One region of the Terribacillus sp. AE2B 122 genome, then DNA from elsewhere that is predicted to be linked to it. Evidence: predicted binding sites of a transcription regulator. Region 1 holds the regulator's gene; each other region holds the start of a gene.
The links. The regulator Rex, encoded in region 1, represses fermentation and respiration genes when NADH is low (regulators of the CRP and FNR family bind a similar motif). The targets are predictions, from matches to a motif close to TTGTGAAATATTTCACAA.

Region 1 (7,379 bases):
TTGTGGCACGTGCGATGTTCTTTTGAACGAATTCTTCCATCTTTTTGATTTCAGACTGCTGTTTCTCGTATTGCTTCAGCTCGCGTTCGAAATTGGCAGCTTTCTGTTCGAGATAGTTACTGTAATTTCCTTTGTAACGAACAGAGTGATTGTGCGCTATCTCAATTACGGTATTAACAGTTTTGTCGAGGAAGTAACGGTCATGCGATACAACTACGACAGCCCCTTGATAACTGCTCAAGTAACCTTCCAGCCAGTCCAAGGTTGAAATGTCCAAATGGTTCGTCGGCTCATCCAGTATTAATACGTCCGGTTTCTGGAGAAGGAGTTTTCCTAGGGCAAGACGCGTTTTTTGCCCGCCGCTTAATGAACCTATCGGAGTAGACAAGTCTTTGTCTCCGAAACGGAGGCCATTCAGCACGGAACGGATATCTGCTTCATATTGATAGCCTCCGTTTAAACGGAAGGCTTGTTGTTTTGTATCATAATTGGTTAGAAGCTGCTGGTAGGCTGTCTCGTCTGAAATAAGATCAGGGTCTCCCATCCTTGCTTCGAGACGGCGCAGCTCTTCCTCTTGCTGAATAAGATCAGCGAAGACAGTCTTCATTTCTTCCAGGATGCTTTTTTCCGACTCTAAGCCTGTATGCTGCTCCAGGTACCCAAGTGTGGCATCCTTTGCTAGGAATACATTTCCTTCGTCATAGCTTAATTCTCCTGCAAGGATCTTCAGCAAGGTCGATTTTCCGGCACCGTTTCGTCCTACGATGGCTAATCGGTCCTGTGTTTGTACTTCCAGTTTTATATTTGATAAAATGACGTCTGCGCCAAATAGTTTCGTTATATTGTTCGCTTGCAATAAAATCATTCTGTTCACCTCATACTATCAGTGTATCCTATGTGACAAAACAGTAGCAAGCGCCGAATTTCAGCACTTTTAGCTTTCATGCGGATGGACATCAGAAATGATTTTGTTAAAATGGAGACAAGGTGACTCTCATCATCTTTCTTTGTGAATCTGTACAAGACTTTCCTTCTTAAATCTGTTAGAATAAGTTGTTAACTATAATCGTACTTTGTGAAAGTATCATTTCGTAATAATTCAAGGACGAAGCCGCAGGCAGCATCTGCAACTCCTTATAGATGCCAGAAAGGAACCTGTCTGCAGCCATTATTCCATTCTTTAGGGATAGTGCTGGTCATATACGACAAGAGGTAACAGAACGGTATCGTTCTAGTCCGATAGGCCTTTTGATCAGCTGCATGGCTGCACGAAGTTCGCTTCTGGAAGCTGTAGGCTTTAGGAGGATAAATGAGCATGTATATGGATCAAAATAAAATACCAAAAGCTACGGCAAAGCGGCTGCCACTTTATTATCGATTTCTCAACAGTCTGCATCTGCAGGGTAAAACAAGAGTCTCATCTAAAGAACTCAGTGAATCGGTTAAAGTTGACTCAGCTACAATCCGCCGTGACTTTTCCTATTTCGGAGCACTTGGCAAGAAAGGCTATGGTTATAATGTAGAGTATTTGCTGAACTTCTTCCGGAAGACACTAGATCAAGATGAGATCACAAGAGTGGCGCTTATCGGGGTCGGTAATCTTGGAACAGCATTCTTGAATTATAACTTTACGAAGAATAACAATACAAAAATAGAAATGGCATTCGATACGGATCCAGGAAAAGTGGATCATAATATCGGCGGTGTCCCTGTATACCATATTGATGATTTGGAAGAATATATCGGCAACGTAAGTGCAGCGATCCTGACGGTGCCAGCGCAAGCTGCCCAAGCAATCACTGACCGCCTTGTCGAGTGTGGTATTGCTGGAATCCTGAACTTTACACCAGCGCGAATCGCAGTACCGAGCAATATCCGTGTGCATCATATCGATTTGGCTATCGAATTGCAGTCATTAGTTTATTTTTTGAAGCATTATTGATTCAAGCACCTCTCATGCAGAGGTGTTTTTTTCTTACATACGATTATCCAAATCATTTTACTTATCACGTTAATCGCGGTTAAATCACGACTAAGCAAGGATACTAGGATATAAGAAGCGGAAGGGAAGTGAAAATATGATACAGCAAGCCGCCATCACGTTACAGGAAGTGGTGTATGAAACAGAGGAGAACAAAATCATCTGCGGTATAACAGGCAGATTCACGAAGGGGAAGATCACAGCAATAATCGGTCCGTCAGGCGCAGGAAAGACGACACTTTTTCGATTATGTAATGGATTGCTTTCACCCTCAGGCGGAAATATACTGATCAACGGGAAGGAAATCTTAACGTTTGATCCTGTGAGCTTGCGCCGTCATGTCGGTATCGTTCTCCAGCAGGCAACTATGCTGGAAGGAAGCGTTCGGGACAATTTGGCATTGCCTTTACAGCTTGATGGAAAGGAGTTGACAGATGACGAGGCACAACGGATGATACAGTTAGTAGGGCTCGATCCAGACATATTGGATCGAAACAGCAGGGATTTATCGGGAGGCCAGAAGCAGAAGGTTTCCATTGCTCGAACACTGCTGAATGAGCCAGAGATTTTGCTGCTGGATGAAATCACATCTTCCTTGGATCGAGTTTCCAGGCAGGACATAGAGAAACTGATTGAATGGATCAATAGAGAGACTGGAACGACTGTCATATGGATAACGCATAATCTGGAACAGGCAAAGTCAGTCGCAGAAGAAGTCTGGGTCATGATAGACGGCCGTATTGCCGAAGCGGGACCGATTGAAATGCTGGATCATCCAGAAAATGATGATGTCAAACACTTTGTCATGGAGGAGGGAAAATGAGCGCACTTGCTTTAATACTCACCTTGATATTCGTCCTTATTCCACTTTTCTTATCTAAGACATTACAGCTTGGGCTCGAAAAAGATACGCTCATTGCCACAGTCCGTTCCATCATTCAGCTGTTTGCAGTTGGCTATGTGCTGCAGTTTATCTTTGACTCCGAAAATATCCTTTATATATTCCTGATGGTTGCGCTCATGATTGGTGCAGCAGTACAAAACGCAAGGAAAAAAGGAGCATCGATAAGAGGCATCACATGGAAGCTAGTGCTTACCTTCGTTGTAATTGAAGTACTGACACAAGGGATTTTGTTAGGGCTTCATATTACACCGGCAACTGCACAATACATCATCCCATTAAGCGGAATGGTGATAGGAAACTCTATGGTGCTAGGTATTTTGTTTTTAAACCGATTCACTTCAGAAGTGTCATCCAGAAGAGAGGAGACTGAGCTTATCCTTTCTTTAGGTGGCACACCAAAGCAAGCAATTCAACACTCGTTGCTGGCATCCATTAAGGCAAGTACTATTCCGACAATAGAAAGCCAGAAGACAATCGGACTAGTCCAGCTGCCAGGTATGATGAGCGGTCAGATCATTGCTGGAGCAGATCCGCTCCAGGCCGTCATGTTCCAGCTCCTGATTCTCTTCCTGCTGCTGACAACTGCTATTGTTACAAGTACTATGCTTGGCTTTTTATCTTATCCGACGAAATTTAATGAGCGGATGCAAGTTATTGATTAGAATACAGTCTCATTTAAAGAAATCTATGCAGCATTGAAAAGCCGCCAATTAAAAGGGACGGCTTTTTTCTTGTATTACATAGGGAACGGTTCAAGTTCACTATCAATAATAGTAGCATCATATACGAAGCTGACATTGCCATCGCCCTGATAAACTCCGACTTCGTAGTCATCATTTTTGCTATACATAATAAGTGTGGCATCAATTGCTGCATAAGAAGCTGTTTCGTGCATTTCCTCACGCTTGCATTCATTGATACATTCCATTATTTCTTTTATTTGCACCTGATCTGTTATTGTTTTTGATGGGTCAGTTGACTCCGCATCGTACACTTCAATACGTTCTATCTTTTCTTCAATAAAAGCCTCTTTCTGAAAAGGCTCGAAAGCAGCAAGAATCCAAACAATAACTCCAATAATTAGAAGAAAGATAATAAGGAAACTAATAGTTTTAGACAGCAACCTTTCTCCCCCCTAAATTCTTTTTTCCATCATCTCACACTTTTCCAAAAGGATATTTAATGTTATTGTTAATTTCATACAGAAAAGTTTCGGGTATCGAAGCATTTTCGACTTCTCGTTTGTTAGCGCTATTTTAAGGGAAATGCGTACTATCATGGTTATAGGAGGCGCTAGTATGTATGAGAAAATCTTATTGGCTGTCGACGGTTCAGAGAACTCAATTCGAGCGACAGAAGAAGTAATCAAAATTTGTCAGGCGAGCACACATCCTGTACAGCTGGAAGTTACCCATGTTATCCAAGATGTAAGTAATAGCGAGATTGTTCTGCAGCAAGTAAAGCCGGATAATAGGAACCGGGACGGAGAACTTCGTATCCAGCCAAACGAAGCGGAACTGCAAAATGCGAATATTCCTTATACACGTACCATCGAACGTGGCGATGCCGGTAAAACGATTGCCAATAAAGCAAATAATGATACGTTCGACTTGGTTGTGATCGGAACAAGAGGTTTGAATGGATTACAGAAGCTTGTGGTTGGAAGTGTAAGTACGGAAGTGATCAAAAGAGCGAATTGCCCAGTGTTGGTCGTAAAATAGGAAGGTTACCAACTGGTGTGAAACGCAAAAACAGTTGGGAGTATGCATGTGAGTAAACTAGAATCCAAATGGTTGGTTGTTGTTGCTGTCCTTTTTGGGACATTCACTGTTATTTTGAACAATAGTATGCTGAATCCGGCACTGCCATCATTGATTTCCACATTCGATGCCAATGCTGTCAGTGTTGGCTGGATACTGACCATATTCATGGTTGCAATGGGTATGACGATGCCTGTCACCGGCTACCTTGGCGATCGGTTCGGGAAAAAGAGTATCTATCTGCTAGGCCTTGTGATATTTCTTGCAGGGTCCATTTTTGGTATCTTTTCCGGCAGTCTGCCATTTGTCATCACGGCACGCTTTATTCAAGGGATAGGCGGGGGATTGATGATGCCGATATCAATGGCACTCATATTCCAGGCTTTCCCGAAACAGGAGCGCGGACTTGCTGTCGGTGTGTATGGTGTAGCGGCAATGGTAGCTCCTGCCATCGGACCGACAATTGGCGGTGTGCTTATTGCGTACTTACCATGGCCGTTCCTATTCGCTTTTAATTTGCCGTTCGGTCTCCTCGGTTTACTTATGGCTAGTCGTTACTTGAAATCGACCGTAGCTAATCCGGAACGCCGATTCGACAAGGGTGGCTTCGTATTCGTTACACTGGGTATAGGTTTAGTACTGTTTGCTCTAGGTCGTGGACAGACACTTGATGTACTTGTATCGACATCTAACCTTGCGCTGATTGCAGCTGGAATACTAGCCATTGTTATTTTTGTTTACTATGAGCGGCGAAAAGAGCAGCCATTATTGGAGCTCTCTCTCTTCCGTAACCCAACCTATACAGTTTCGATACTGGTCACAGCGACAGCTTCTATTGGGTTATTTTCTGGTATATTCCTGCTGCCATTATTAATTCAGAATGTCTACGGACTTAGTGAGATTCAAACAGGTTTACTCTTTCTTCCAGCAGCATTGTTCAGCGGTGCCATGATGTCATTGGGCGGCAAGCTTTTAGATAAGAAAGGGCCGCGCTGGGTAGTACCTCCTGGTCTGCTGATTCTAGCTATAGCTACTTTCCTAATAGGAAATCTCAGTCTGTCTACACCATTCTGGCTTATCCTTGTAATCAATATGCTACGTGGTGCAGGTCTCGGGCTCAGCAATATGCCTGCCACTACCGCAGGAATGAACGATATACCAGAACACCTTGTCTCCCAAGGTTCTGCAATGAACAATGTTTTACGTCAAATATCGTCCGCCTTCGGAATCGTATTCTTCAGCATCTACTTTGAAGTGCGCCGAGCTCATCTCACAGCTGCTGGAGAAGCAGCTCAGCAGGCAAGTTTACAAACAATCAATGAAGCCTTTGTCTTTTCCGGCATCTTAATACTTATCATGGTTCCGATATCATTCATTATGCGCTATAAGACAGAGAAGAAGCAGGAGCACAAAGTTAAAAAAGCTTCTAATGGCTGATATAAAAGCAATCACTTGATAAGTATGGCACGTAGATCAATGGCTTGAGTGAACAGCATTTCCCGGGACACCGACTTAGTCACAAGGGATCCGATTAATCTAAAAAATACCCTCTGAAGCATTGATATGCTCCAGAGGGTATTTTTTTAGAAATCTATATCTTTGCCTTCAAAGGCAGCAACAAATAGCTGTTTCATTTGTTCAACAGATGTCTCACGCGGGTTAGTGCCGGTACATGGATCTGTAACTGCATTAGCAGCCATATCGTTAACATGAGCATAGAATAACTCCTCGGCAACGCCGAAATCACGTAGATTCAATGGAATCTCCATTTCACGGTTCAAATCGCGTATCCATTCAATTAGAGAGTCTGTCAGTTCAGCATCGGTAGAGCCGCTTAATTGCAGACGGCGGGCAATGCTAGCATATCTTTCTTCCGATACAGATCTATTGAACTGGATAACATACGGTAAATAAATCGCATTAGCCAATCCATGGGCTATACCGAAAGTAGGACCGCTCTTATGTGCCATGCTGTGGACATTACCGAGTACGGCATTTGCAAATGCCATACCAGCCATCGCCTGTGCATAATGCACTTGTTCCCGGGAAATGCGTTCACCATTATAAGAAGCTATCAGGTGGTTACGAAGAATTTCTGCTCCTTCGATAGCCAGCGAATCAGTGAATACGGTCCTTGGTTTCGCTACATAAGATTCAATGCAATGCGTGACTGCATCCATGCCGGTGAAAGCAGTAATATGTTTTGGCATATCAAAGATAGTGATTGGATCAATGATTGCGATATCAGGAGTAAGTTCAAAGTCAGCCAATGGATATTTGATTTTTGTTTTGGAGTCAGTCACAACGGATAGATTGGATATTTCGGATGCGCTGCCGCTTGTTGTCGGAATTCCGATGAATTTTGCTTTCGAACGCAATGCTGGCAATTCAAATGGTTTTGTGGCATCTTCAAATGATAGGTCTGGATGCTCGTAGAACACCCACATCGCTTTAGCTGCATCCATAACGGATCCGCCGCCGATTCCAATAACCCAGTCTGGACCGAACTGTTCAAAGTCATTTAAAGCTTCATTTATTTTGTCAGTTGTAGGCTCCTCACGGATACCTTCAATTAATTTAGTCTGGATACCAGCTTTCTCTAGATGAGACTGGACACGGTCCAAGACACCGCTTTTTCTGGCAGAAGCCCCACCGATGACAAGCATCGCTTTATTTCCTTTAATGCTTTCTAGTACTTCCAAAGCACCTTCGCCAAAGTAAATATCACGAGGTA
Region 2 (7,379 bases), on a different contig from region 1:
GTCATTGTGGATGAAATTACGAAACAAGGCACCATACAGGGGAAGCCCGTAGATATCATCAGAAAACAAGGGTTTATGGACATTCGCGGAAGAAAACTTGGACCAGCTTTAATAGAAGATGTAAAGACATTGGACATTTATGAGACAGCTAAAAGTTACCAAGGGTTAGTAAAGATTATCCATGGTGATGCAGATGATATCGCCCCTATTGCGTATGCTGAGAAATATATGGAGATTTATCCAGAATCTGCGGAGCTTGTAACAGTGGCTGGAGCAGATCATGGCTGGGCGAACCTTGAAGATAGGGGTATCTTATTTGACGAAACCGAGCGGTTTTTCCTGAAAGGCGGAAACGAAGATGAAGATACGACAGGAGAGTAATGAAGAAGCAAGGGAATATATCCGAGAGAAAGTAATTGCGTATAATATGGAACAATTGCCAGAAGAAAGAGGAGCCAAAAAGGAATCCACAGCATTCACGGTTCGCGATGACACAGGCAATATTATTGGCGGTATCACCTGCACGCTTTTTTGGCAGCATCTGCATATTGATTTTCTTTGGGTAGAAGAATCAAAGCGAAAAGTTGGGTTTGGGGAGAAGCTGTTAGCCGAGGCTGAAAATTATGCCAGACAAAACAATGCAAGGCTTATTAAATTGGACAGCTTCAGCTTCCAGGCACCTGCTTTTTATCAGAAGCATGGGTATACAGTATTCGGAAAAGTAGAGGATCATCCAGCCGGGCATACTCAATATTATTTGGTTAAGAAGTTGTAGAAACCTTTTAAAGTTGATTAACGTTGGAATGTAAAAGGGGCAATAAAGTATGATGACATACGCATTTGAAACGATTGAGATGAAGGCTTTTTCCGGCAAAATGAAGACAGACTATCGGAAAGTTGTGCAGGAATATGCAAGAAACGGCTGGCGTTTACATAGTATGAACCCGATACCAGGTCATGACGGGATGGCTCTCAGTATTGAGCTGATTTTCGAGAGAGAAGCGTAAGAGGTGGAAGTATGCAAATTAGAGAAATAGAAGAAAAAGACAATCAACCAGTCGAGCAGCTCATTCGAACATGCTTGAAGGAATTTGGTGCTGATAAGCCTGGAACAGCCTGGAGTGATCCAGATCTTGGCCGTTTCTATTCTTTGTATCAGCAGCCTGGTTCAAAGTATTGGGTTGTAGAACAGGAAGGTACGATTGTTGCGGGCTGCGGAATTGGACCTGTCGAGGGACATCCAGAAGTTTGTGAGCTGCAGAAGATGTATGCAGCTGAGAATATGCGCGGAACAGGTGTAGCCCACGCGTTACTGCTGACAGCTCTTGCTTTTGCTAAGCAGCATTATAGTCGATGTTACTTGGAGACGCTGAGCAATATGACTGCTGCAAATCGTTTTTATATAAAGCAAGGATTTCATCTTTTGGACAAGCCTTTGAGTGAAACGGAACATTACGCTTGTGATGTTTGGTATATCAAGGATTTATAATGTAATGGAGGGAAGGCGAACTGTTGCATTTCAAACCAATTGTGATGTTGCTGGAAGCAAATGAGATTGAATATGCAGTAGGGGGTTCGCTGCTGCTGTATTTAAAAGGGCTGTCTGTTAGTCCAAACGATGTCGATATACTAGTAGAGCCTTGGCAGTTTGCCATAGCAAAGGAAGTACTTCAAAACAGAGCAGTTAAATCCGAGGACAAGCTGGCACAGGGCCGATTCAAAACAAAGTCGTGTACAACCTTCACTATGTCAGATGGGGTGCAAGTGGATTTGATGACTGGTTTTGCAGTTTCCTATGCTAATAGTGTTTTTGAGATGCCCTTCTCTGCCGTCAGGGAACAAACAAGAGCAGGTGCATTGCCGCTGGCTAGTATGGAGGCGTGGTATATCATGTATTGGCTGTTACCCGGAAAAGAAGATAAGCGCTCTATAATGGAACATTATTTCCGCAGCTGCGGACTGAAAGATCGGCATTATTTGCAGCAAGCGTTCGAACTTGAACTACCAGAAGGTGCATCTGACGCGTTACGTGTGTTATTAGCATAAATAAGAAGCAATGCTCAACTCAATGTCAAAATAATTTCATATTAACTACTTGAAAATCCCTTTCTTAAGGGATTTTTTTGTTTGTTAACAAAGCTGTTACGATTACGCCACAAATTGTTCAATATTTCACAAACTTAAATAGGAAAGCAGGAGTATACTAAATGTAACAGGACATTGTGACTATTTTCACAAAGTTTCCGATAAAATCATGAAAAGAAAGAAGGCGGCAAAATGGATGTTGTAGAGCTTTCGCGTATCCAATTTGCATCAACGACATTGTTCCACTTCCTATTCGTTCCGTTAAGTATAGGGTTGGCATTTATCATTGCAATCATGGAAACGATGTATGTGGTCAAAAAAGATGATAAATATAAAAAAATGGCGAAGTTCTGGGGACATATATTCCTGATTAACTTCGCAGTCGGTGTTGTCACCGGTATATTACAGGAATTCCAATTCGGGATGAACTGGTCGGAATACTCCCGTTTTGTAGGGGACGTTTTCGGTGCACCGCTTGCTATTGAAGCGCTGCTAGCATTCTTTTTGGAGTCCACTTTCCTTGGTTTGTGGATTTTCGGTTGGGATCGCTTACCGAAATGGGTACATGCATTATGTATTTGGCTTGTGTCTCTAGGTACGATTTTCTCCGCATTCTTCATTCTGTCTGCGAACTCATTCATGCAGCATCCGGTCGGAGAAGTATTACAAAATGGCAGACTTGAAATGAATGACTTCTTAGCAATCATGACTAATGGTCAGCTCTGGGTCGAATTCCCTCATACAGTCTTCGGATCGTTTGCGACTGGTGCATTATTCATCGTAGGTATTAGTGCTATTGCGCTTTTACGCAAGAAACATGTGGCGTTCTATAAAGGTTCATTTAAGGTAGCTATTGTTGTCGCTTTGATCAGTGGTATTGGTATTGCATTATCTGGTCATGAGCAGGCATTATATCTTGTTGAAACACAGCCAATGAAAATGGCTGCAAGTGAAGGTCTGTGGGAAGACAGTGCCGATCCTGCACCTTGGACAGTATTTGCCAATATCGATACAGAAGCGAAAGAAAATTCGGGTGAGCTTAAAATCCCTTATGTACTAAGTTTCTTATCTTACGGTGAGTTCAGCGGTTCAGTAGAAGGGATGAATTCGTTGCAGGAACGTTATACAGAGCTATATGGTCCTGGTAATTACATCCCGCCGGTTAAGACAACATTCTGGAGTTTCCGTGTCATGACGGTTTTAGGCGGAGCAGTTCTTGCTTTATCTATCTGGGGTGCTTACCTTTATGCACGTAAAAAACTTGTTACTAGCAAATGGTATTTGCGCATCATGATTGTTGCTATCAGCTTCCCGTTCATCGGCAACTCTGCCGGTTGGATTATGACTGAAATCGGTCGTCAGCCTTGGGTTGTATTCGGTTATATGAAAACAGAGGATGCGGTCAGTGCCGGTGTAACAGCAGGAGAAGTTCTTTTCTCCCTTATCACGTTCTCGGCTCTGTATTTGATTCTGTTCGCGGTTATGATTACTTTGTTCGTCCGTGAAATCAAAAAAGGACCAGAGCATGATATCGAAGAAACAGAACCAATCGCAGATCCATTCACGAAGGAGGGTCAACATGCTTTCTCTTAATGAATTCTGGTTCATCCTCGTCGCAGTTTTGTTCGTTGGCTTCTTCTTCCTGGAAGGCTTCGATTTCGGCGTAGGGATTGCAAGTAAATTTGTAGCTAAAGATGATTTGGAAAGACGCGCGTTCATCAATTCCATCGGTCCATATTGGGATGCGAATGAGGTATGGCTGATTACAGCTATTGGTGCGATGTTCGCAGCCTTCCCTAACTGGTATGCGTCGATGCTGAGCGGTTTTTATCTTTGCTTTGCTTTCATTTTGTTCGGGCTGATCGGCCGCGGGGTAGCATTCGAGTTCCGCGGTAAAGCAGAGCATCCGACATGGCGCAAGACTTGGGATTGGGTGATACTCTTCGGCAGTATTATTCCGCCACTCGTGTTCGGTATCATGTTCACTGCCTTAATCCAAGGTGTACCAATTGACGAGAATATGCACATGCATGCTGGTATATCCGATGTTATCAATGTCTATACAGTTCTTGGCGGAGTGACATTGACAATGCTCTGCGTATGGCATGGTCTTATCTTCGGAACACTACGCTTGATGGACACATTGCGGGAGCGATGCCGTCGTGCAGCGAAAAATTTGCTGCCGATTAACGCAATATTATTGGTGTCATTCCTTGGAATGACATTCTTTAAAACTGATATGTTCAGTGTACATGGCAATATTTTAGAGTATCTATTCATGGTCGGTATTCTTGTTTATATCGCATCTGGCTACTTCATCACACGTAAACGTGATGGCTGGGCATTCCTGATGTCTGGTTTAATGATGATTCTGCTGATTGCTTCCGTATTTATTGGTCTATTCCCACGGGTAATGATCAGTTCCATCAGTGAAGCATACAGCTTAACTGTACAGTCGGCATCATCAGGAGATTATTCTTTAAAAGTAATGACCTATATCAGTTTGGCGTTACTGCCATTCGTATTAGGCTATCAAATCTGGAGCTACTACGTTTTCCGTAAACGTGTAGATCATAAGGAGCATATGGAATACTAATGGGCAGAAATTTAATGGCTTATAAAGGAATAAAAACGGTGCTGCTAGGGCTATCCGCATTAACGCTGCTGCAAGCTGTGGCCATTATCTTTCAAGCGAAATGGCTGGCGGAAGCCATCACGCACCTATTCCATGGGGAAAGCTTCCCTTCCCAAATACCACTTATAGGCTGCTTTATAGCAGCCTTTCTTGCTAGGCAGCTTTTGCAGCTTATCATTAAAAAAATATGTTTTCGATTCGCAGAAGCAACTGTTGAGGATATGCGGAAAGCATTTTTGGAAAGTGTATTCAAGCTGGGACCACGCTACACTAGACAGGAAGGAACCGGGAATCTGGTTACCTTCTTGCTGGAGGGAGCAGGTAAGCTGCGGGACTATCTGGAGCTGTTCCTGCCAAAGCTTGTTTCCAATATGATTACGCCATGGCTTGTACTAGTTTATATCTGGCTGCACGATGATATCTCGGCTGTCATTTTATTGGTTACCATTCCTATTTTGGTTGCATTTATGATTTTGCTTGGGTTAGCTGCACAGAAGAAAATGGACAGTCAGTGGAAGGCATACCGTATGCTTTCCAATCACTTTGTTGATTCGTTAAGAGGATTGGAAACATTAAAATTCCTAGGTCGCAGCAAGGAGCATGGCGAGACGATTGAAAAGGTAAGCGGACAGTATCGTAAATCTACGTTAGGTACATTGCGAATCGCGTTTCTTTCCTCATTTGCGCTGGACTTATTCACACAGCTTGCAATTGCTTTCGTTGCTGTTACGCTTGGTCTCAGATTGATTGATGGGACACTTTTGCTGGAGCCAGCATTGATGATCCTGCTGCTTGCACCAGAGTACTTCCTTCCGATTCGTGAGGTAGGGAATGATTATCATGCTACATTGGATGGTAAGGATGCAGGTGATCAGATGATTGCAGTTATCAAGCTGGCAGAAGAGAAGCATAAAGGAAATCAAGCAGGGATTTGGAGAGAAGTCAGTGAGCTTGTCTTAAACGATGTGACGGTTACGTACGACAATGACCGTCCTGCTTTGTCAGAGATAAAGCTAAGTATCAAAGGGAATCAGAAGGTCGGTTTGATTGGAGCAAGTGGTGCCGGCAAATCAACTTTCATTGATTTACTCAGTGGCTTTATCGATCCTGTTTCTGGTGAAATGGAGCTGGACGGGAAGCCTCTAGATTTCTCAGCTGAAGCATGGCAGAAACAGACAGCATACATTCCGCAGCATCCATTTATCTTCCAAGGCAGCATCAAGGACAATGTAAGATTCTATGCGCCGGAAGCCTCTGATGAACGAGTGGAAAAAGCGATTGATCATGCTGGGCTCAGAGAAGTTGTCGAAAGACTTCCAGAGGGCTCTGACACTTTGATTGGGGAAGGGGCCCGCAGCTTAAGCGGTGGTCAAGCACAGCGTGTAGTCCTGGCACGGGCATTCTTGAGCGATCGTTCGATTGTCCTGCTGGATGAACCAACAGCGCAGCTTGATATTGAAACGGAATATGAATTGAAAGAAGTAATCGAAGAGCTTGCTGCAGATAAACTGTTGTTCTTCGCATCCCATCGGCTTCATTGGATGCAGGAAATGGATCAGATTGTCGTCATGGATAACGGCAGAATAGCAGAGTGTGGCACGCATGAACAATTAATGGCGAACCGCGGCTTATATGTCCGTTTGCTGGAAGCACAAATGGGGGATAATCATGAAGCATCGTGACTGGATCATGCCATATGTTAAAAGATATAAATATCGCATGCTAACCATATTGCTGCTAAGTATGCTGACAGTGGGATCAGCTGCGGCATTGATGTTCACATCTGGCTTCTTGATTTCTAAATCATCACTTCGGCCGGAGAACATCCTGCTTGTGTATGTGCCAATTGTGCTCGTTCGGGCATTCGGACTTGGACGCTCTGTATTCCGTTATTCCGAACGACTGGTGAGTCATGATTTCATTCTCCGTGTGCTGGCTAAGATGCGGACTAGGCTTTATCATCTAGTAGAACCCAAAGCAGCAACGAGCAAAACGATGAAAACCGGAGAAGTGCTCGGTATATTGGCTGAGGATATCGAAAGCCTGCAGGATTTGTACCTGCGTACGATTCTGCCGACTGCATCCGCGGTTCTTCTATACGTTATCAGTATCTGTGTACTTGGTTACTTTAGTATTGGATTTGCTTTTCTTATGGCGATATACTTCTTCGTGCTGGTTGTTGTTATGCCGATTTTCTCGCTGTTGCATATGCGAGCAGCCAATCAGGCTTACAAGAAGGACAAGGATAAGCTTTATCAATATGTGACAGATGGTTTCCTTGGCATCCATGACTGGCTGCTGAGCGGACAAAAACAGCATTTCTTCAGTCGCTTTTTCAAGCGCCAGGAAACACAGGATAAAGCTGACAAACGGTCGAAGAACTGGTCTTATTATCGTGAATTCATCGGGCAGGTCGTGGTTGCGGCCATGCTGGTAACAATGCTTGCTTTCGGTGCTAGTTTGTTTACGGATGGAAGAATAGCAGATGTATTCATTGCTGCTTTTGTTCTTGTCATTATTCCACTGTCAGAGGCGATTTTACCTGTATCGAATGCTGTGGAAAAGTATCCTCGGTATGAGGAGTCACTTAACCGTGTCACCGAACTGGAATCAAATCAGGAAACAATCGTTCAAGCGGTCTCCTATGAAGGTTCGTTTG
Region 3 (7,379 bases), on a different contig from region 1:
GAAAAGAATACAAAAAAACCCGCTCAAAGAGCGGGTTTTATGTGTTACATACTCATACCCATGTGCATGTGACCAGAAGTCATCAGCCAGTATGTGCCGACAATGATGACGATAGCGATGAAGAATCCGAAAAGTGTGTTCCCGGAAATTAAACCGCCGTCTTCTCCTTCAGTCATATGCATGAACATAACGAGCTGCAAGGCAGCCTGAATCACAGCGAAAATCAAAATAATGATGAAAATCGTTGTTGATGACCAGTCTGTCCATAGCGCTGTTGCAAAGGCTACAAGTGTCAACGCGATTGAGATCAAGAATCCGATGATATGCTTCCAAGGGAAATGTCCTTTTTTCGTTTGTTGACTCATATTAATTCACCATCCCCATCAAGTAAACGCATGTGAAGATAAAGATCCACACAACATCTAAGAAGTGCCAATAGAGACTAGAGATAAAGACTTTTGAAGCCGTTTTTGGTGTAAGTCCTCTTCTTGCAAGTTGGATCAAAAGAAGAATGATCCAGCCAATACCGATTGATACGTGTAAACCGTGCGTACCAAGCAAGATAAAGAACATAGACCAGTGTGCACTAGTTCCTAGTGTAACACCTTCATGTACATAATGTACGAATTCATATAGCTCATATCCGATGAATCCTGCACCTAGGATGAGTGTAATGATCATCCAGCCAATAACGCCTTTTACATTGTTCGCACGCATTTCGTGAATCGCGAGTCCGCAAGTGAAGCTACTTGTAAGAAGCAGCATTGTCATAATCATGACTAGGCCAGCTTCGAACATCTCGATCGATGTTGGTCCGTCGCCTACACGTGATTGTAACGCGAAATAAGACGCGAATAGTGTCGAGAACAAAGCGATCTCTGCACCAAGGAAGGTCCAGAAACCGGTGATGTTCAATCGGCCGGCTTCTGATTGGTATTCCAATGGAGCGTTGGGGTTCACATTGTGATCATGTGCCATTTCTTCACAACCTCCTTTATTTATTCGCTTTCGCTTCTGTTTCTTTTATTTCTTCCACGCTGACATAGTAACCATCATTGTAATCGAATGAACGTACAATCATTGTGATGAAGATACCGACAGCACCTACGATTCCAACCCAGTACCATTGGAATACAAGCCCGAATGCAGCCATACCCATCAATGCAGACATGATTGCCGGTGTAGAAGAGTTGCTAGGCATGTGAATCGGTTTATAATCCGTGTTCTTCTGTTGATCAAGACCTTTTTCCTTCATATCCCAGTAAGGATCAAGACCTGTCACTTCAGGAAGGACAGCGAAGTTGTAATGCGGTGGGATAGACGATGTTGTCGCCCATTCCAAGTTACGTCCAAGACCCCATGCGTCACCAGTTTTCTCTCTTGGTGAATATCTCCAGCTATAGTAAATGTTATATACGAAGATAAGGAATGCAAGACCCATCATGAACGCACCGATTGTGGAGATCATGTTCAATCCTGTCCAACCATCTTCTGGCAAATAAGTGGAAATACGTCTTGGCATACCGTCCAACCCTAGGAAATACTGCGGGAAGAAACATACGTTGAAGCCGATAACGAAAATCCAGAATGCCCATTTACCGATTTTTTCGTTCAATTTATGTCCGAACATTTTCGGATACCAGTAAATCAAACCTGCGAAACAAGCAAATACAGTACCCGAGATCAGCACATAGTGGAAGTGAGATACTAGGAAGTACGTATTGTGATACTGATAGTCAGCTGCTGCCATCGCAAGCATTACCCCTGTTACCCCACCGATAACGAAGTTCGGGATGAAGGCAAGGGACCATAGCATCGGAGTCGTAAAGGTAATACGGCCTCGATACATCGTGAATAACCAGTTGAATATCTTAACCCCGGTCGGGATCGAGATAGCCATTGTTGTAATAGAGAAGAAACTATTTGCTTCAGCGCTATTACCCATTGTGAAGAAGTGGTGAACCCATACAAGGAAGCTCAATACAGAAATCGTCACAATGGACACAACCATCGCTTTGTAAGCGAATAGCTGTTTTCTTGCAAATGTCGAGATGATCTCAGAGAAGATCCCGAACGCAGGAAGAATAACGATATATACTTCAGGGTGACCCCATACCCAGAATAGGTTGACCCAAAGCATCGGGTTACCATCACCTTGCAAGGTGAAGAGTACGGAACCGAATAAACGGTCAAATGTCTGCATAGCAAGTGCAACTGTAAGCACTGGGAATGCAAAGATGATGATCAGCATTGTGATCAATGATGTCCATGTGAACATGGACATTTTCATTAGTGTCATACCTTTCGTACGCATCTTAAGGATGGTAACGAAGAAGTTGATACCTGTCATCAATGTACCGATACCAGCAATCTGAATTGCTAGCAAGTAATAGTTCTGACCAGGGCCTGGGCTAAACTCATTCGTCGCAAGCGGCGTATAACCAGTCCAACCGGCATCAGGTGAACCACCGATGATGAAGGAGATGTTGAATAGAGCCATACCGACAAAGAATGTCCAGAAGCTCAAGTTGTTCAAATACGGGAATGCAACGTCACGTGCACCGATTTGCAACGGTACAATATAGTTGATCAAACCGATTAAGAATGGCATCGCCATGAAAAGAATCATGATAACACCGTGTGTCGAGAATACCTCGTTATAGTGCTGCGGATCCAAGAATTCCATACCTGGCTTCGCAAGCTGCGTACGGATCATCAAACCATCGATACCGCCGCGGAAAAGCATTAAAAGAGCACTAAGGATATACATGATACCCAGTTTCTTATGGTCAACAGAAGTCAGCCATTCTTTCCATAGCCAGCTCCATTTTTTAAAGTAAGTAAGGGCAGCTACAACGGCGATTCCACCGAGCAAGATGCTGATCTGTGCGCCCAGAATCAATGGATCGCCGGTAATGATAAACTCATTCCATTTTAAGTCCAAAACTCTTCCCCCTCTCTCTGTTACTCATGACCCGCATGTGCATGTTCTTCAGAGTCCATGTCTTCATCCGAGTTGTCTACAGTATTGTCTTGCTGATAGTACGGAATTTCGTCTTCAGGCAAGAGATTTTGAGATTTGTCTTTCGCATGTGGATTCTTCGGCTCATAGCCTAGGCGATCCCATGCTTCCAATGTGTAGTCTGCATTTTTTGAATGGTCGATCCATTGCAAGTGCGTACCATTGAATTCAGCTGTTCCGTCGTCATAAACACCAGGAATCAGAAGATTGTCATACTCGTATTGTGTCAGTTCTGGAGCGGAGTTTTGTACGTCTTCCACCCACTGTTGGTAATCAGCTTCTTCATCAGCGTAGACTTTGAATCGTTGTTCATTGAAGCCTTCACCTGTGAAGTTAGCGTTTCGTCCATCGTACGTGCCAACGTGGTCTGCTTGCAGATAAAGAGTTGTCTGCATGCCTGCCATGTTATATTTCTGACCGCCTAGGCTTGGTATCCATAGAGCAGCCATGGAATCAGCAGATGTCAATTTGAATTCCACCGGACGGTGAATCGGAATGTGCAGATAGTTCACTGTTTCGATGTCTTCATCTGGATAAGTAAATACCCATTTCCAGTTGATGGATGTTGCATGTACTACTAGAGGATCTTCATTCGCTGCTTCTGCCGTTTTCGGCTGAGGCGCTTCCTCCAATGAATAGATCGTTCTGACAGTTGGAACAGCCAAAATGACTACGATGATAATCGGGATGATCGTCCAGATTGTCTCAAGCAGCATGCTGCCGTGTAGTTCAGGGCTGTACTTGTCGTGATCCTTTCTTTCTCTGTACTTGACAAGGATAATCGTCAAAAGTACGAATACAACCGCAACGATTGTAAGCATAAAGATGATTGATAGAATAATAAGGTCACTCTGCTGACTTGCCACTGGTCCTTTCGGATCAAGCACTTCCGGTGTAGAACAGCCGGCGAGCATTAGCGGCAGGGCAAGGAACAATAGAAGACTTAAGGGTTTCAATTTTTTAAGCATGCGCCTGCTTCCCTTCCTTTCTTTACCTGAATTCACGAAAACGCTTGTTATCCCTCTGCATAGGAAAACAACCATATCCGCTATAATAGGGTTTTGATAAGTATTTCACAATGAGGCTTCACATTTCCCGCAGGAGTGAAAAATCTCAGCTAGAAACACACTATCCCACTGTCTAATAGACAGTGTCTGACAACAATCCAGAAACTAGTGTAATACAAAGCAGCCAAAAAGACCAGACTTGCCTGGTAAGTAAACAGTTCATTTTTCATTCTAACACCGTCAAAAAGAGAGAATAAGAATAAGTAGTGAACAAAATTTGAACGTTTTATGTAAAACTACAATATCTTATGGTTTACCACCCATTATCTGGTCTTACTGTAATACACCGTGTTACGAACGGTCTTTCCATCTACATGAAGGCTGTCAGAATAATGAATTCCTTCCAGCTTGTAGCCGAGCCGTTCGGGAACAGCCCGGCTTGCACTGTTTTCCTCGTCGCAAAGTATCTGAACCCGCCTGACACCAAGCTCAGTAAAAGCATACTCCGTCTGTGCCTCGACAGCTTCCGTCATGAATCCCTGGCCGGTATGGCGAGTATCCATCCAATATCCGATTTCGACTTTCGGAACATCCCAATCTATTGCGTGGAAACCGCTGGATGCAATGAACTCTCCAGTATCCCTACGGAAAATCAGCATGCGCAGGTTGGTCCGTTTGATCCAATTCGCAACCGACTGCCGGATATTTTCTTCTGAATCTTCCGGAGTGGGCAATTCCTGTGCAAATGGCATCCAGTGCTTCAATTCTGGCATGGAAGCTTTGATTGCATCATTTACTGCTTTTCCATCGCCTATTTTGGGCTGCCTGATAATAAGGCGCTCCGTTTCAATAGTAGTCTTGAAATCTCTCAATATCGGATTCATCTCTTCCCCTCCTAGAATTTTATTCTAGTATGAAGGAAGATATTGGGGCTTGCAATACAAATCAAGCCACTTCTGGGTGCTTCTTCTCTTCTCTATAAGATATAGCGGATAATATAATCCCAATGATAGAAATACCGGCTCCGATAACAGAAAGCCATGTATAGCCCAGATTTGCATCCAGTACAAGTCCGCCTATATAAGCACCACCAGCATTCGCCAGATTAAACGCTGAAACACTCGCTGCTGCCGCGATTGTCGGGCCTTCTTTTGCTGCCATAACTATTTTCGACTGCAATAGTGGTGTTGTACCGAATGCACCTGCACCGAACAGTCCTATAATGAAGACAGCAGTAATAGCATATGGTGTTGCCAACGGGAACAATAAAAGAATTACAGTCAGCGTTGCAAATACATAGATGAGTGTTTTAGTCACATTGCCCGCAGCTAATCGCGGCGTTGAAAAGTTACCAATTACACTCCCCAATCCGAAGAAGAAGAGACTAATCATGATACCGACGCCTCCAAAGCCCGTAACTGAGCGCAGCAGCGGTTCAATGAAGGTGTATGCAGTGAATACACCTGAGTAGCCAAAGATGATAATAGCTATCGTCAAAAGCACCTGCTTATGTTTGAATACACTAAGCTCCTGCTTGATACGCGGTGTTTCTGCCGGCTTTGTATTCGGTGCAAAAATAAACAGCCCAATTAGGCCTATCACTCCAAGAACTGCAATCAGCCAAAATACGAGACGCCATTCAATCAGTGAGCCTAGATAGGCTCCAAACGGAACGCCAATCATAATGGCAATTGTGAGCCCCCCATTGACGGCTGCAATTGCCTGTACCCGTTTGCGTGGTTCCACGAGATCACTTGCCATGACAAAAGCGAGCGCAAAAAAAGGACCATGCATGAACGCGGAAGCGACGCGTGAAACAAGCAGCACTGTAAAACTTGGTGCTGTCGCACTAATAATATTACTGATGATGAAGAGCAGCATAAACAGAAGCAGCATCGGCTTCCTCGGCAATTTGACAGATAACGTTGTCATAAGCGGACCGAATATCGCCACTCCAAGTGCATACATGCTGACAACAAGACCCGCGGATGCAATCGTCACACCGAGATCTGACGCGATATGAGTAAGTACGCCAGTGACGACATATTCCGTCGTTCCAATGGAAAAAGCACAGATCATCAAGACTGCAATCACTGTCGTTGGTTTAAATTGTCTGCCTGCTAGAGACATGGTAACTCCTCCTTTTATCTGACATAACATCCGCTAACGATACAACAGAAAAGCCATCTATTCAAACCATAACCAGGTCGATTAATAAAAAAATTATAGGAAGCGCATCCAAACAATTTAACAGGTTTTAATTGTGTGGAAGAGGGGTAAATCTTCAAAGTTAAATAGCATTTAATACTAGAAGGATATTCAAGTTTGGTATAAGAAAAAGCGACCTGCTGGCCGCTTTATAATTAATTCTTGAAGTTTTGCTGAATATCCTGTGTAATGGCAGTCACTTCTTGCATACTCGCTGCATTCTGTTCCGCGACAGAAACAATGCTATTGATACTGTCCGTTACACCGCGAGTGTTATCGAGAACTTCATACATAGCTACAGCAATCGCCTCGATTTGATTACTGGTTATGGTAATCTCTGCATGCAGCTGTTCAAACGTGTTTTGTGTAGTAGAGATTTTATCTGATCCAGCAACAACTGCCTCTTGACCTGCACCAAGAGCTTCGACAGCTTCCTTTGATTCTGTCTGGATAGCTTGGAAAACACCTGTTATATCCGTTACAGCAACACGAACTTGATCAGAAAGCTTGCGTACTTCATCTGCCACCACTGCGAACCCGCGCCCCTGGTCCCCTGCCCGAGCTGCCTCGATAGCAGCATTCAGTGCAAGCAGGTTCGTCTGTTCGGCGATATCTTTAATTGTCTTCAGCAATGTACTGATTTGATCTGTCTTTCCATTTAGGCCTCTGACTTTCTCATAAGAAAATGTAATTTTGCTCGTTATCGTCTCCATATGGCTGACGGAATCATTCATATGAGATGCACCTTCTTTGGTCAATGCATCCATTGCGACAGCAACCTGCTTCGCATCTTCTCCTTTTAGAGCAACCATCATGACATTCTCAGCGAACTTCTGCATTGTTGCAGCTAACTCAGACGACGCTTGGGATTGATTCTCTGAGCCGATAGTCACTTCCTCTAAAGCGGTTACAATTTGATTCAGCGCTTCACCTGTCTGTTCCAGCTTAATCAACGCCGACTCTCTTTCTGGTTCAACTTCAGGCTCGACAGTCACTGCTGCCTCCTGAGAAATAGGAATTTCAACTAGTTGCTCAGCCGTCGGCTCAACTGCTTCCTTCTTATATAGCAGAACATATGTAAGACTTCCCCCTACCAAAACAAGCCCAATAAAAAGATTAATCCTCCAATCCAGCAAGAAAAC

Region 2: the regulator Rex is predicted to act here: its motif matches at 2,221-2,238, upstream of AE2B122_RS13560 (cytochrome ubiquinol oxidase subunit I).
Region 3: the regulator Rex is predicted to act here: its motif matches at 4,084-4,101, upstream of qoxA (cytochrome aa3 quinol oxidase subunit II).

Annotation. Positions count from the first base shown of each region.
Region 1 covers NZ_LR700949.1:5,586-12,964, forward strand. Annotated here, with positions in the region: gene AE2B122_RS16260 (ABC-F family ATP-binding cassette domain-containing protein) at 1-865, opposite strand, end outside; gene AE2B122_RS16265 (redox-sensing transcriptional repressor Rex) at 1,316-1,942, shown strand; gene AE2B122_RS16270 (phosphate ABC transporter ATP-binding protein) at 2,079-2,804, shown strand; gene fetB (iron export ABC transporter permease subunit FetB) at 2,801-3,547, shown strand; gene AE2B122_RS16280 (hypothetical protein) at 3,622-4,008, opposite strand; gene AE2B122_RS16285 (universal stress protein) at 4,184-4,606, shown strand; gene AE2B122_RS16290 (MDR family MFS transporter) at 4,649-6,082, shown strand; gene AE2B122_RS16295 (iron-containing alcohol dehydrogenase) at 6,229-7,379, opposite strand, start outside.
Region 2 covers NZ_LR700946.1:229,458-236,836, reverse strand. Annotated here, with positions in the region: gene AE2B122_RS13585 (S9 family peptidase) at 1-381, shown strand, start outside; gene AE2B122_RS13580 (GNAT family N-acetyltransferase) at 359-775, shown strand; gene AE2B122_RS13575 (DUF4177 domain-containing protein) at 825-1,007, shown strand; gene AE2B122_RS13570 (GNAT family N-acetyltransferase) at 1,019-1,489, shown strand; gene AE2B122_RS13565 (hypothetical protein) at 1,513-2,046, shown strand; gene AE2B122_RS13560 (cytochrome ubiquinol oxidase subunit I) at 2,278-3,678, shown strand; gene cydB (cytochrome d ubiquinol oxidase subunit II) at 3,665-4,681, shown strand; gene cydD (thiol reductant ABC exporter subunit CydD) at 4,681-6,402, shown strand; gene cydC (thiol reductant ABC exporter subunit CydC) at 6,389-7,379, shown strand, end outside.
Region 3 covers NZ_LR700948.1:6,834-14,212, reverse strand. Annotated here, with positions in the region: gene qoxD (cytochrome aa3 quinol oxidase subunit IV) at 45-365, opposite strand; gene qoxC (cytochrome aa3 quinol oxidase subunit III) at 367-978, opposite strand; gene qoxB (cytochrome aa3 quinol oxidase subunit I) at 995-2,944, opposite strand; gene qoxA (cytochrome aa3 quinol oxidase subunit II) at 2,965-3,990, opposite strand; gene AE2B122_RS15395 (GNAT family N-acetyltransferase) at 4,353-4,913, opposite strand; gene AE2B122_RS15390 (MFS transporter) at 4,975-6,159, opposite strand; gene AE2B122_RS15385 (methyl-accepting chemotaxis protein) at 6,393-7,379, opposite strand, start outside.